DNA from 4 places in the Photobacterium sp. AWH4_225 genome. Region 3 is predicted to be linked to each of the others. Evidence: predicted binding sites of a transcription regulator. Region 3 holds the regulator's gene; each other region holds the start of a gene.
What was found. The regulator CRP, encoded in region 3, controls carbon source genes, mostly activating them, when cyclic AMP is high. The targets are predictions, from matches to a motif close to TGTGANNNNNNTCACA.

Region 1: ACXAD4_RS08825 (CidA/LrgA family protein) is a predicted target of CRP. The motif match lies at 1,276-1,291, and genes of this name have one in related genera.
Region 2: udp (uridine phosphorylase) is a predicted target of CRP. The motif match lies at 1,022-1,037, and genes of this name have one in related genera.
Region 4: typA (translational GTPase TypA) is a predicted target of CRP. The motif match lies at 1,800-1,815, and genes of this name have one in related genera.

What each region holds. Positions count from the first base shown of each region.
Region 1 covers NZ_JBSWTF010000001.1:1,845,751-1,848,931, reverse strand. Annotated here, with positions in the region: gene sbcB (exodeoxyribonuclease I) at 1-476, shown strand, start outside; gene ACXAD4_RS08830 (winged helix-turn-helix domain-containing protein) at 691-1,230, shown strand; gene ACXAD4_RS08825 (CidA/LrgA family protein) at 1,340-1,681, shown strand; gene ACXAD4_RS08820 (CidB/LrgB family autolysis modulator) at 1,681-2,358, shown strand; gene cdd (cytidine deaminase) at 2,548-3,181, shown strand, end outside.
Region 2 covers NZ_JBSWTF010000001.1:2,731,896-2,735,076, reverse strand. Annotated here, with positions in the region: gene ACXAD4_RS12765 (glucose 1-dehydrogenase) at 1-173, shown strand, start outside; gene ACXAD4_RS12760 (LysE family translocator) at 218-841, opposite strand; gene udp (uridine phosphorylase) at 1,238-2,005, shown strand; gene ygjK (alpha-glucosidase) at 2,650-3,181, shown strand, end outside.
Region 3 covers NZ_JBSWTF010000001.1:204,640-207,820, forward strand. Annotated here, with positions in the region: gene ACXAD4_RS01020 (2-oxoadipate dioxygenase/decarboxylase family protein) at 1-714, shown strand, start outside; gene ACXAD4_RS01025 (hypothetical protein) at 846-1,034, opposite strand; gene crp (cAMP-activated global transcriptional regulator CRP) at 1,226-1,858, opposite strand; gene ACXAD4_RS01035 (OsmC family protein) at 2,129-2,533, shown strand; gene ACXAD4_RS01040 (phosphoribulokinase) at 2,703-3,181, opposite strand, start outside.
Region 4 covers NZ_JBSWTF010000005.1:76,302-79,482, forward strand. Annotated here, with positions in the region: gene glnA (glutamate--ammonia ligase) at 22-1,431, opposite strand; gene typA (translational GTPase TypA) at 1,916-3,181, shown strand, end outside.

The DNA of each region.
Region 1 (3,181 bases), 1.6 Mb from region 3:
CTGAAGATGCAGCCCGTATCGGTATCGATCGTGAAGCTTGCCTGAAGAACTTGGCAACATTGAAAGCTCACCCTGAAGTGCGTGAAAAGCTATTGGCAATTTACAGTGTCGAGCGTGAATTTGAAAAACATGACAATGTCGATGCCATGCTTTACGACGGTTTCTTCTCTAATGCTGACCGCTCTACCATCGACATCATCCAGAAAACACCAGAAGAAGAACTGGGCAAGCTAGAACTGAATGTCAGCGATAAGCGTATCAAGCCCCTGCTGTTCCGCTACCGTGCTCGTAACTTCCCAATGACCTTGGATTACCAAGAGCAGCAGCGCTGGAAACATCACTGCCAGGATTTCTTTGAACAGAACCTGCCAAGCTACATGCAAAACCTCGAAGACGTCGCTATGGAGCACCAGTCGAGTGAGAAGAACATGAAGATCCTAAAAGCTGTCTACGATTACGTACAAACACTCGTGTAAACTAGACACCATAGGCAAGACTCGCTTCTTTGCTAGCTAGCTGAAATTTGGTCAAAAAATTTTAGCCCCTTGTGCTCATGCAGCCGAGGGGCTTTTTAACAGTAATGATTCTTCGTTGTGAGATTGCGCAACACCGGAACTGCACCAACACTAAGTAGTGATGGATCTTTAAATTGTCATTCATGGATTCGAAGGTTGAATTGTAGTGATTGATATGACAACACAATCTTTAACACGCTGTTTCCGGTTTCCAAATGTCGATTTCGAGCCAGATGTCCACTTATTGGTTTGGCGAGACAAAACAGAAACCCCACTTACCTTACATGAGTCTCGTTTGCTTGAGGCGCTGTGCTATTGTGCTGGAGAGGTTATCAGCCATGAACAACTGCACAACAAAACCTTCAGCCAGTTAGACCCTTATGAAGACAGCGGCAATCATCACTACGATCTTAACACCGTGCTTAAACCTCTAGCAGCCAAGCTAGACCAACACGGCAAAATGGCAATCGAAATCGAAGTCGTTGCTCCATATGGCTTTAGGGTGCCATTGCCGGAAAAAATGTGTCGATTGGTTCATGAACCTGAAAAAGCAGAAGAAACAGTGACTCCCCCTATCGAAAAACACGATGATCAAGAGTTCCGTTCGGCAACTGAAGAAATAGTCAAAACCAGTGTTGCGCATAAAGTATCTGTGGCTGTGTTAGCGCTAATGGCACTCGGCGTCATTGTTGCTTCTTTTATGGGCTACCTATAACTGAAAAAATTCCGAAGCATAGCTGGAAAATCCGAAGTAACTAAGTGTGGCTTAGATCACGTTTATTTTGTATGATAAATGAGTTTCTTCACCCACACCTGAAGGGCTCATGGCATATCTACGTTCTTTCTTTATCATTTTTTTCTGCCTCATGTTAGGCAAAGGCATTCAACACCTTACAGGTTTAGCCATCCCAGGTAGCATCATCGGCATGCTGATTTTGTTTACCATACTCTCTATGGGGCTTATCCCTGCTCACTGGGCCATGCAAGGCTGTCATTTGTTAATCCGCCATATGGCACTTTTGTTTGTGCCTGTCGGCATCGGCTTGATTAACTACCTCGATCTACTTACCAATAACACGCTTATCATTCTTCTTAGCACTATCGGTAGTAGTGTGGTGGTTTTCGTCGTTATTGGCCTGGCAACACACTATAAGGAAAATCAATGATCTGGCTGCTGACTACCTTGGTCGTGTTCTATACGGCTCGTTATATTTCCAAGCATATCCAGCACCCGATCGTTAACCCGCTTCTCATCTGTTTGCTTGTGATCATTCCGCTGCTGATGTGGCTCGAAGTCCCCTACGAGACCTATTTCGAACAGAACAAGTGGCTAAACGCATTACTGGAACCCGCTGTGGTCGCATTGGCCTTCCCGCTTTATGAGCAATTAAGCCAAATCCGCAAAAAGTGGAAGGTGATTTTCTCAGCCTGCTTAGTAGGTAGTGTACTTTCTATGGTTACCGGCGCGGGTATTGCCTTGGCGCTTGGCGCAGATGCACAGCTTACAGCTTCTATCTTGCCCAAATCTGTCACTACACCGATTGCAATGGCCGTTGCAGAGCAAGTTGGCGGATTGCCTTCTGTTGCCGCTATCATGGTTATTATTGCTGGCTTGTTCGGTGCGGTATTGGGTTATCCCCTGTTTCGGCTTATCGGCGTAAAAGAACCTATCGCCAAAGGCTTAACCATGGGGACAGTATCCCATGCATTGGGCACGGCAAAGGCTGCAGAAGAGAATTATCAGGAAGGAGCATTTAGCTCATTGGCACTGGTGATTTGTGGTGTGATCACGTCAATTTTGGCGCCTTTATTGTTTCCACTCATCATGGCAGTGTTTAGCTAGCTTGTGCTAGTAATCGAATACAATACTAAATCACTGATAATATTCTATAATTTTTTTAGAACCTGTGTGACCCGACTCGCATTAATGCAAACCATGCAACGATACATCGTTAAACGTGATCAAGATCACTCAAATATACAATTACCAAGCCTACAATGTTTCTCCATACACAAGACGGAGTGAAAACTCATGCACACTAAAGTAATGGATGCTTTAGGCGCTCTACCCGCTGATCTAGCTTCTGCCATCAAACCAGTGTTAGAAGCTGAGAATTTCGATGCCACCTTAAGCCCTGAGGTGTTTGCTCAGTTAATGTCGAAAACCAACATGACTGACAGTGAATTGCGTGTTGCATTACTTCCGCTTGCCGCTGCTTATTCTGTTGCACCTATTTCTAACTTCTATGTTGGCGCGATTGTACGTGGTCAATCTGGTACGCTTTACTTCGGTGCTAACATGGAATTCGTTGGTGCTTGCCTTTCTCAAACGGTCCACGCCGAACAATCCGCCATCAGCCACGCTTGGGTGAAAGGCGAAACCGGTATTTCTGATATCACCATTAACTACAGCCCGTGTGGTCACTGCCGTCAGTTCATGAACGAACTAACAACCGCAAAAGAGCTGGTTGTTCAACTGCCTGAACGCGCTGCAAAGTCATTGCAAGAGTACCTACCTGAATCTTTTGGCCCAGCCGACCTGAACATTACTGATGCGCTGCTTACCAAAGTGGACAACGGTATTGAAACCGAAGCTTCTGAAGAACTTGTTCAGCTAGCATGCCAAGCAGCTAACCGTGCCCATGCCCCTTACACCAAGAACTTCA
Region 2 (3,181 bases), 2.5 Mb from region 3:
CTGAGATGCACGCCGATGGTGGTGAGCCAGGCCGGGTTGAGCGCTTGGCGCCTAATATTCCATTGCAGCGGGGTGGGACACCGGAAGAAGTCGCCAATGCGATTGCATGGTTGTTGTCTGACGAGGCGTCTTATGTCACTGGTTCATTTATAGATTTGGCAGGTGGGCGATAGCCCACCTCGAAATTTCTTTTTGTCTCTATTACTCTATTTCCCTTTTACCCAGCTGCCAGCCATATCCCAACCCCCATCATCAGGGAGCCGGCAATACGGTTGAGCATCTGGACATTGCCGCGCTGTTGAAGGAAGCGGCGCAATGTACGGCCACCGCTTGCGTAAAGCAGTAAGCAACTAAACTCTGTGATTAGGATAATGCTGATCAGTACAGATAATTGCGGTACCAAAGCATTATCGGTATTGATGAATGGAGGCAAGAGCGAAATCATGAATGCCCAGCCTTTCGGGTTAGCAATGGCAGTAACAAACCCCTGCATCGCCAGCCCTATTGGGGATGTATCGACTGCCTCATCGAGGTTATCCGGAATGGCCAACTTGCCTCGAGAGCGCCACATCTGGATCCCCAGCCAAAACAAATAACCGCCGCCGAGATATTTCAAAAGCAAGAAGATAGCAGGGTAGTTCAGCATAACCGCCGCGACGCCAATAACCGATGCGATGGACACCAGAGCCACCCCAATGAGCTCTCCCCACATCATCGGCAGGCTCCTGCGCACGCCAATTGTCATACCAAGAGTCATCGATAGCGTCATGCACATGCCGGGTGTTACTGAGACGAAAAAGAAAGTGGGAATAAATACAGCCAAAATGGCGAAGTCGATCATCAAGTAACGTCCTTGCAGTTAACTATACTGACTGGGCAGTGCAGGTTTTGGGTAAAAATAGGCTGTTATTATCTGCTAACTCAATGAGAAAAAATAGTGTGATAAACCGCACGCGCAAACGATTTTTGGTGATATAGATCACTATTTTATGTAACGTGAAATTCATTGAATTTCGCTTACTGTGATTGCGATCACTCAAATGATGATTTTAATCAGCTATCGTAATTAAGTGTTTTACGAGCACAAATATGTAGAAACTGTTTATACCCAAATGATTACCAGAGAGTTGCTTCAACGCTGGAGACTTCGTATTGAAGCCATTTGGGTATAAACAAAATGAATCAGCCGCTGGCCTCAATTTCCCTATCAGGCGGCAACAATTGAAAGGATATGATTATGTCTGACAACGCAGTATTCCATTTGGGTGTGAACAAAGCAGATCTTAACGGTGCGGAACTTGCCATTATTCCAGGCGATCCAGCGCGTGTAGAAAAAATCGCTAACCTAATGGATAACCCTGAGTTTCTAGCAAGCTCTCGTGAATACACGGTGTACCGCGCTAAGTTAGATGGTAAGTCTGTTGTTGTTTGTTCTACTGGTATCGGTGGCCCGTCTACTTCTATCGCAGTTGAAGAATTGGCTCAGCTGGGTGTACGTACTTTCCTTCGCGTCGGTACCACAGGTGCTATCCAGCCGCATATCAATGTAGGCGACATGATCGTTTCAACTGGCTCTGTGCGCCTAGATGGTGCGAGCCTGCACTTTGCGCCAATGGAGTTCCCAGCAGTTGCTGACTTTGATGTGGCAACAGCAATGAAAGCAGCTTGTGATGCCGATGGTGCCAAAGTGCACACAGGTGTAACAGCATCAAGTGATACTTTCTACCCAGGCCAAGAGCGCTACGACACATTCTCTGGCCGTGTTGTTCGCCGTTTCCAAGGCTCGATGAAAGAGTGGCAGGAAATGGGTGTGCTGAACTTCGAAATGGAATCAGCAACGCTGCTAACTATGTGTGCAAGCTCTGGTCTTCGTGCTGGCTGTGTGGCGGGTGTTATCATCAACCGTACTCAGAAAGAGATCCCTGACCACGCGACACTGAAAGAAACAGAAGCGCGTTCAATCAAGGTTGTGGTAGACGCTGCACGTCGTATGCTAGCAGAGTAATTAGCTCTAAATAGTAAACCAATTTATAGAAGCCAGCTCAAATGAGCTGGTTTTTTTGTGCTTTTTTCTCGGTTCTCTTGTCGTGAAAAGAGGGTTATATAGGGTGCAAATTGGGATTTAAATAGTGAGTGGCATTTGCATAAATACACAGGCTATTTTTTGCTCTATCAAAGGTGGTACCAACAGGAATTTACTGTTACATAAGAGAAGCTGATGTTACGTTTGGGCTTATAAGCCTGTTTATGATTCGTATGGTCAAACCAGCTACTGTGATACTGAGTCCATTAACGTCGTTATCCTGCAAGTATTTCCGTTTCTTCAGGTAACAAAGAAACTAATTTGCACACAGTGATCTGCTTTCAAAAAAATAAAAGTTAGTAAAAATAACACTGTGATGTTAATTCCACGAAAAATCACCACATTGAATTTAATTTCAAAGGTTTACTAATAGTATTCATTTTTGATTTGTTATTTGTTTTACTGAAATTTTTAACTGTGACTGCGATCTATTTTAGTTAAAGTTTTACCTATTATTCTCCTTCCCGCTAAGAAACGAGCTTGTTAATTGAAATAAATATACACCGCCTGCTAGCAAAATAAGACTCATCAGAGCATGGCATCAGGTGGTATTGGGGGATAATTGAATGACTTTTCGTAAAACGTGTTTAGCCGTGTTGATTGGTTCCGCCGTCGCATTGGCAGGCTGCAACAGCAGCAGTAGCTCCACAGAAAAAGAAGCGGGTTTGCCAAATAACGAGTTTGTTAATGTTATAGACCGAACTGGCTCACCGGAGTACCTGCGTGATTATGATCAGTACAGCAACCTGAAATACAACGCTTTTGTCGATAACGGCGCTTGGCATGGCCATTTGCTGCCAGCGGACGAGCAGGGCTATGGATCATTTGGCGGCATCATGCAAGTGACCCAGGAGTATGCACACTTCATGTCTGGCCAGACGTTCGACAAACTCCATATTACCGATAGCATCAGTGGCGAAGTCTTTGACCTTTCATCAGCCGATGCGGAGGTGTACAGCACACCGGGCGCATTGGTACAAATCCTCAAGACTGACAAGTTAGAAGTACAGATGGTATTGCGTTTCGTGACTGATCGTACATCACTGGTTGAGACCAAGTTAACCAACCTGACTAACCAAGACATGGATTTGCAGTTGC
Region 3 (3,181 bases):
CTGCTGACCGAAGAAGAGCCGCTGCTCAATGATCACATTGCGCTGCGGACATTCAATCTGCCGCAGGTTGGTCTCGACCGACTGGCAGCTCCGTTCATCGCGATTGGCTACAAGCCTTGCGGCCGCTACCGTTTCGAGGCCAAGAAGTTGTATGCCGAGCACTTCGAGCACCCCAATCCGCTGGCTCCCAAAGTGTTTATCAGCGAACTGATGGTAGGACAGTTTAGCTCCCTGCTACAACAAACCGTCAGGGATTTGGTTAAACAGGTACCCGAGCAGGCGATGCATGATCCGGCCTTCCTCTATGGCGGGCGGTTATGGGAGTTGGATTATGCGACCTACGAGCTACTGGCGGCAGAAAGCGAGTATGCAGGTTGGCTCGCTGCCCATGGTTTCGGTGCCAACCACTTTACAGTGAGCATTAACCAGCTAGAGCAGTTCACCGAGGTCGCTGAGGTCAATCACCTGCTGCGTCACAACGGGTTTGACATCAACAGTTCTGGTGGTGAGGTCAAGGGCAGCCCTGAAGTGATGCTCGAGCAGTCGTCAACCATGGCCGACAGGGTAGAAGTAGGCTTTACCGATGGGGTCTACACTGTTCCTGGTGGTTTCTATGAGTTTGCCAAGCGATATCCGAAAGAAGACGGTGAGCTGTATACCGGCTTTGTCGAAGCGTCGGCGGATAAGATCTTCGAAAGTACCGATGCCAATTAGCCGTTCTTTCATTTAGTCGCTTCTTCATTGGACCAGTGCCGAGATGAATAAGTGAAAGGCATCAAGGGCCTGTGGCGATCATTGCCATAGGCCTTTTTAATGCTTGGCTTCTTGGGTCTAACGCTTAGGCATTAATGTTTGAGGCTGTCGAGCGGATAGCCCAAATGGGCTTCCGGTGTGTGGCGCTTCACCTTCTCGTGCTGTTCAAGATAGTGGCGGCTGTCACTGAACCCGGTCATTTCGATGGTATCAGGCAGTGGCGAAATCACACCGCGATGTAAGTGATGTGTGCTATGTGGTGAAAAGCGTTCGATGTCCATACCGGTATTCCATTACAGGTGATGAGGTTGATATGCACAATGTAGCATCAAGTAAAGCAGATACAAGTACAAAAACAGTGACGTGGTAGACAGTAATGCCCTGAAAGCATGAAATGGGAAAGGTAAGGGTAATAAAAAAGCCGCACAAGGCGGCTTTTGGATATTGGTGCGTTTTACGGACAGCTAACAGCTTAGCGCGTACCGTAAACAACGATAGTTTTGCCGTGGGCAGAAATCAGGTTCTGCTCTTCTAGCATCTTCAAGATACGACCTACGGTCTCACGAGAACAGCCAACGATTTGGCCGATTTCCTGACGAGTGATCTTGATTTGCATACCGTCTGGGTGGGTCATTGCATCCGGCTGTTTAGCCAGATTCAATAGCGTCTGTGCGATGCGGCCTGTTACGTCCAGGAATGCCAAGTCACCGACTTTCTGGCTTGTCACCTGCAGGCGGCTAGCCATTTGCGCAGATAGGCGCATTAGAATGTCTGGGTTTACCTGGATAAGCTGGCGGAATTTCTTGAAAGAAATTTCTGCGACTTCGCAAGGGGTCTTAGCACGAACCCAAGCGGTACGCTCCTGGCCTTCTTCGAATAGGCCTAATTCACCGATGAAGTCACCTTGGTTTAGGTAAGACAGGATCATTTCCTTACCTTCTTCATCCTTGATCAGGACCGCAACAGAACCTTTGACGATGTAGTAGAGCGTCTCTGCTTTTTCACCCGCGTGGATCAAAGTACTCTTTGAAGGGTATTTATGAATGTGGCAATGGGAAAGAAACCACTCTAGAGTTGGATCTGTTTGAGGTTTACCTGGAACCATATTACTAACTTCCTCTGCGTTTGTTGCCCAACAACGACGTCCTTCATAATGCGGCTGGGCCTAACCATAATTAGTTCGTCGTTTAGGATATTCAGTCAACCGCTGGGCTGCAAGCTCACGTGAATAATTAGTTCAGATTTTATCTTTTTTCGGCGCGCTTTTCTTGATATTGATCTATGTGAAAAGGCCATTTTGTAGTCATAAGTGTGCACATGATCACACAGTTGCTAGATAGTGCCGAAAGCCCGTAAAAGTTGTAAGGAGAAAGCAATGCAATCACGAGTCAAATGGGTCGAAAATATGACCTTCCTAGGACAGTCAAATTCCGGCCACAGTGTGGTAATGGACGGCAATGGTGGCGAAAAAGCGCCAAGCCCGATGGAGCTGGTTTTGATGGCTGCTGGTGGGTGTAGCTCGGTGGATGTGGTTGATGGACTCAAGTCTGCGGGACAGAAAATTACCGGCTGTGAGGCGCAGATCAATTCGGTTCGTCGTGAGCAGGCACCTCGCATTTTCACTACCGCCAACCTTCACTTTGTGGTCACGGGTGAAAACCTGGACGAAGCCGTTGTGGCAAAAACTGTTGCCGATTCACTGGAAAAATACTGTTCAGTTTGCCTGATGCTGGGCGAAGGGGTCGAAATGACCCATTCGTATGAGGTGGTGGAAGAGTAATAGCGGCACTAAGGCCCTATGGTACTGCGGTTCTGTGGGAAGAGATATCCTGCAGAACCATAGAACCATAGAACCATAGAACCATAGAACCATAGAACCATAGAACCAATAGGCCCTATGGGACCAAAGGCAACTTCACTTAGTGAAGGGGGCTCTAGCCTCAATATTCTTATCCTATTTTCCCCGTATCAATCAGTTGCTGGATCAGCGGTCGCATGATCAGCTCCATTGCAAAACTCATCTTGCCGCCGGGCACTACCAGGGTGTTGTGGCGCGACATAAACGAGCCTTGGATCATCGATAGCAGGTAAGGGAAGTCGACGTTCTTGATCCCGCGGAAGCGGATCACCACAAAGCTCTCGTCCAGGCTCGGGATCGCCTTGGCACTAAACGGGTTGGAGGTATCGACTGTCGGTACCCGCTGGAAGTTGATATGGGTGCGGGAGAACTGCGGGGTGATGTAATTGAGGTAGTCGTCCATCGAGCGCACGATCGACTCCATCACGGCCTCGCGCGAATGACCACGATCCCGGGTATCCCTGACGATCTTCTGGATCCACTCGAGGTTGACGATTGGCACCATGCCAATCAGCAGATCAACATGCTGGGCGGCATTGACCTCGCCATCAACCACGCCACCGTGCAACC
Region 4 (3,181 bases), on a different contig from region 3:
GTAGACTTATTTATCAGTTACTTAAACTGAGTAGTACAGTTCGAACTCTAGTGGGTGCGTGGTGCTGTTGATTTTCTCAACGTCCTGAGATTTCAGGTCGATGTAAGAATCGATGAAGTCGTCAGAGAATACGCCACCCGCTGTTAGGAACTCACGGTCTTCGTTTAGGGCTGCCAGTGCGCCTTGTAGAGATTCAGCAACAGTTGGGATTTCTGCCGCTTCTTCTGCTGGTAGGTCGTACAGGTCTTTGTCCATCGCTTCGCCTGGGTGGATCTTGTTCTGGATACCGTCAAGGCCAGCCATTAGCATTGCTGCAAAGCATAGGTATGGGTTAGCTGATGGATCACCGAAACGAACTTCGATACGGCGTGCTTTCGGGCTTGGTACCACTGGGATACGGATAGAAGCAGAGCGGTTACGCGCTGAGTAAGCTAGCATAACTGGCGCTTCGAAGCCCGGTACTAGACGCTTGTATGAGTTAGTTGATGCGTTCGCGAATGCGTTGATTGCGCGAGCGTGCTTGATGATACCGCCGATGTAGTAAAGCGCCATCTCAGATAGGCCGCCGTACTTGTCGCCAGCGAACAGGTTAACACCGTCTTTAGCTAGAGACTGGTGAACGTGCATACCAGAACCGTTATCACCTACTAGTGGCTTAGGCATGAAGGTTGCAGTTTTACCAAATGCGTGAGCAACGTTGTGAACAACGTACTTGTAGATTTGGATTTCATCAGCTTTGTCCGTTAGGGTGTTGAAACGGGTAGCGATTTCGTTCTGGCCTGCAGTTGCCACTTCGTGGTGGTGTGCTTCAACAACTAGACCCATTTCTTCCATGATTAGACACATAGCAGAACGGATGTCTTGTGATGAATCAACTGGAGCTACTGGGAAGTAACCGCCTTTAACGCCTGGACGGTGACCTTTGTTACCGCCTTCGAAGTCAGAACCTGTGTTCCAAGCAGCTTCTACGTCGTCGATCTTGAAGAAAGAACCAGACATATCGGTTGCGAACTTCACGTCGTCGAATAGGAAGAACTCTGGCTCAGGACCGATAAGAACGGTATCTGCAACGCCTGTTGCACGCATGAAGTCTTCCGCACGCTTAGCAATAGAGCGTGGGTCACGGTCGTAGCCCTGCATTGTCGAAGGCTCTAGGATGTCACAGCGGATGTTTAGGGTTGCATCTTCTGTGAACGGGTCTAGTACCGCGCTCGCTGCATCTGGCATCATAACCATGTCTGATTCGTTGATACCTTTCCAACCAGCAACAGAAGAGCCATCGAACATTTTGCCTTCTTCGAAGAAGTCAGCATCGATCTGGTGGGCTGGGATAGAGATGTGCTGCTCTTTACCTTTAGTATCGGTAAAGCGTAGGTCAACAAACTTAACTTCGTTTTCCTGGATCAGCGCAAGTACGTTTTCTACTGACATCTTGAGTAACCTCCGGTGTTAGGTTGGGCATTGGCCACAACAAATTAGTAATGAGCGTGTTCTGCTCTATTGCCCTAATACAATGCTATAACCGTGCCAACTTTTCAAAGCCCCAAAATAGCGCACTTAGCGGGTATTTCGGGCTGATTTAGTCCATCTGTTGCACCTTTTTGGGGATTTATTGCACCATAATGGTGCAATTGGTGTGAGTATCCCTTTTATGGTGCGCGTAACTACATTAGCCTACCGCGGCATATTGTCAATTGGTCAGAATAGAAAAAGGCAAGCAATAAACCGGTCTGCCAGAGCGGTTTGTGGGCCGACAGAGCATGAAAAAGCCTTAATAGAACGGCCAGAAAGAAAAAGGCGGTGATATAAATCACATATTACGTGGGTTTTGGCGTAAAATCTGTTAGATTATGAGCCGTTTTTTTAACCAAGTAGCGCCATCCGGTCGCTGCATGTTCTGAGTGAATGTGAATCCATGTCTAATCCACAGATCGATAAATTAAGAAATATCGCAATTATTGCGCACGTTGACCACGGTAAAACCACCCTGGTTGACAAACTGCTTCAGCAGTCTGGCACGTTAGAGTCTCGCGGTGAAGTTGAAGAACGCGTAATGGATTCCAACGACATCGAAAAAGAGCGTGGTATTACCATTCTTGCTAAGAACACAGCGATTAACTGGAATGATTACCGCATTAACATCGTAGATACCCCAGGACACGCCGATTTCGGTGGTGAAGTTGAGCGTATCATGTCGATGGTTGACTCTGTACTGCTTATCGTTGACGCCGTTGACGGCCCAATGCCTCAGACTCGTTTCGTAACCCAGAAAGCGTTTGCCCACGGCCTGAAGCCTATCGTGGTAATCAACAAGATCGACCGCCCTGGCGCTCGTCCTGATTGGGTAATGGATCAGGTATTCGACCTATTCGACAACCTAGGTGCAACGGATGAGCAGCTAGACTTCCAGGTAGTTTACGCATCAGCGCTTAACGGCTGGGCAACACTGGAAGAAGGCGAGACTGGCGACGACATGGAACCATTGTTCCAGGCTATCGTGGACAACGTAGCGGCACCTGATGTTGACGTTGACGGCTCTCTGCAGATGCAGATCTCTCAGCTTGACTACAGCTCTTACGTAGGTGTTATCGGTGTAGGCCGTGTTACCCGTGGTAGCGTGAAGCCGAACCAGCAAGTGACTGTTGTCGGTGCAGACGGCAAAACCCGTAACGGTAAAGTGGGTACTATCCTTGGTTACCTTGGCCTTGAGCGTCACGAAGTTGAGCAGGCGACTGCTGGCGACATTATCGCAATCACTGGTCTTGGCGAGCTGAAGATCTCTGACACTATCTGTGACGTGAATGCGGTTGAAGCACTACCTGCTTTGTCTGTTGACGAGCCAACCGTAACCATGACGTTCCAGGTAAACACTTCTCCATTTGCGGGTAAAGAAGGTAAGTACGTGACTTCACGTAACATCCTTGAGCGCCTGCAGAAGGAATTGGTACACAACGTTGCCCTACGCGTTGAAGAAACGGAAGATCCGGACAAGTTCCGCGTATCTGGCCGTGGTGAACTTCACCTGTCTATCCTGATCGAAAACATGCGCCGTGAAGGATTCGAGCTAGCGGTATCTCGTCCTGAAGTTATCATCAAAGAAGAAGATGGTCAGCTGATGGAACCGTTCGAAACCGTAACTATCGACGTGGTGGAAGAGCACCAGGGCGGTATCATGGAGAAC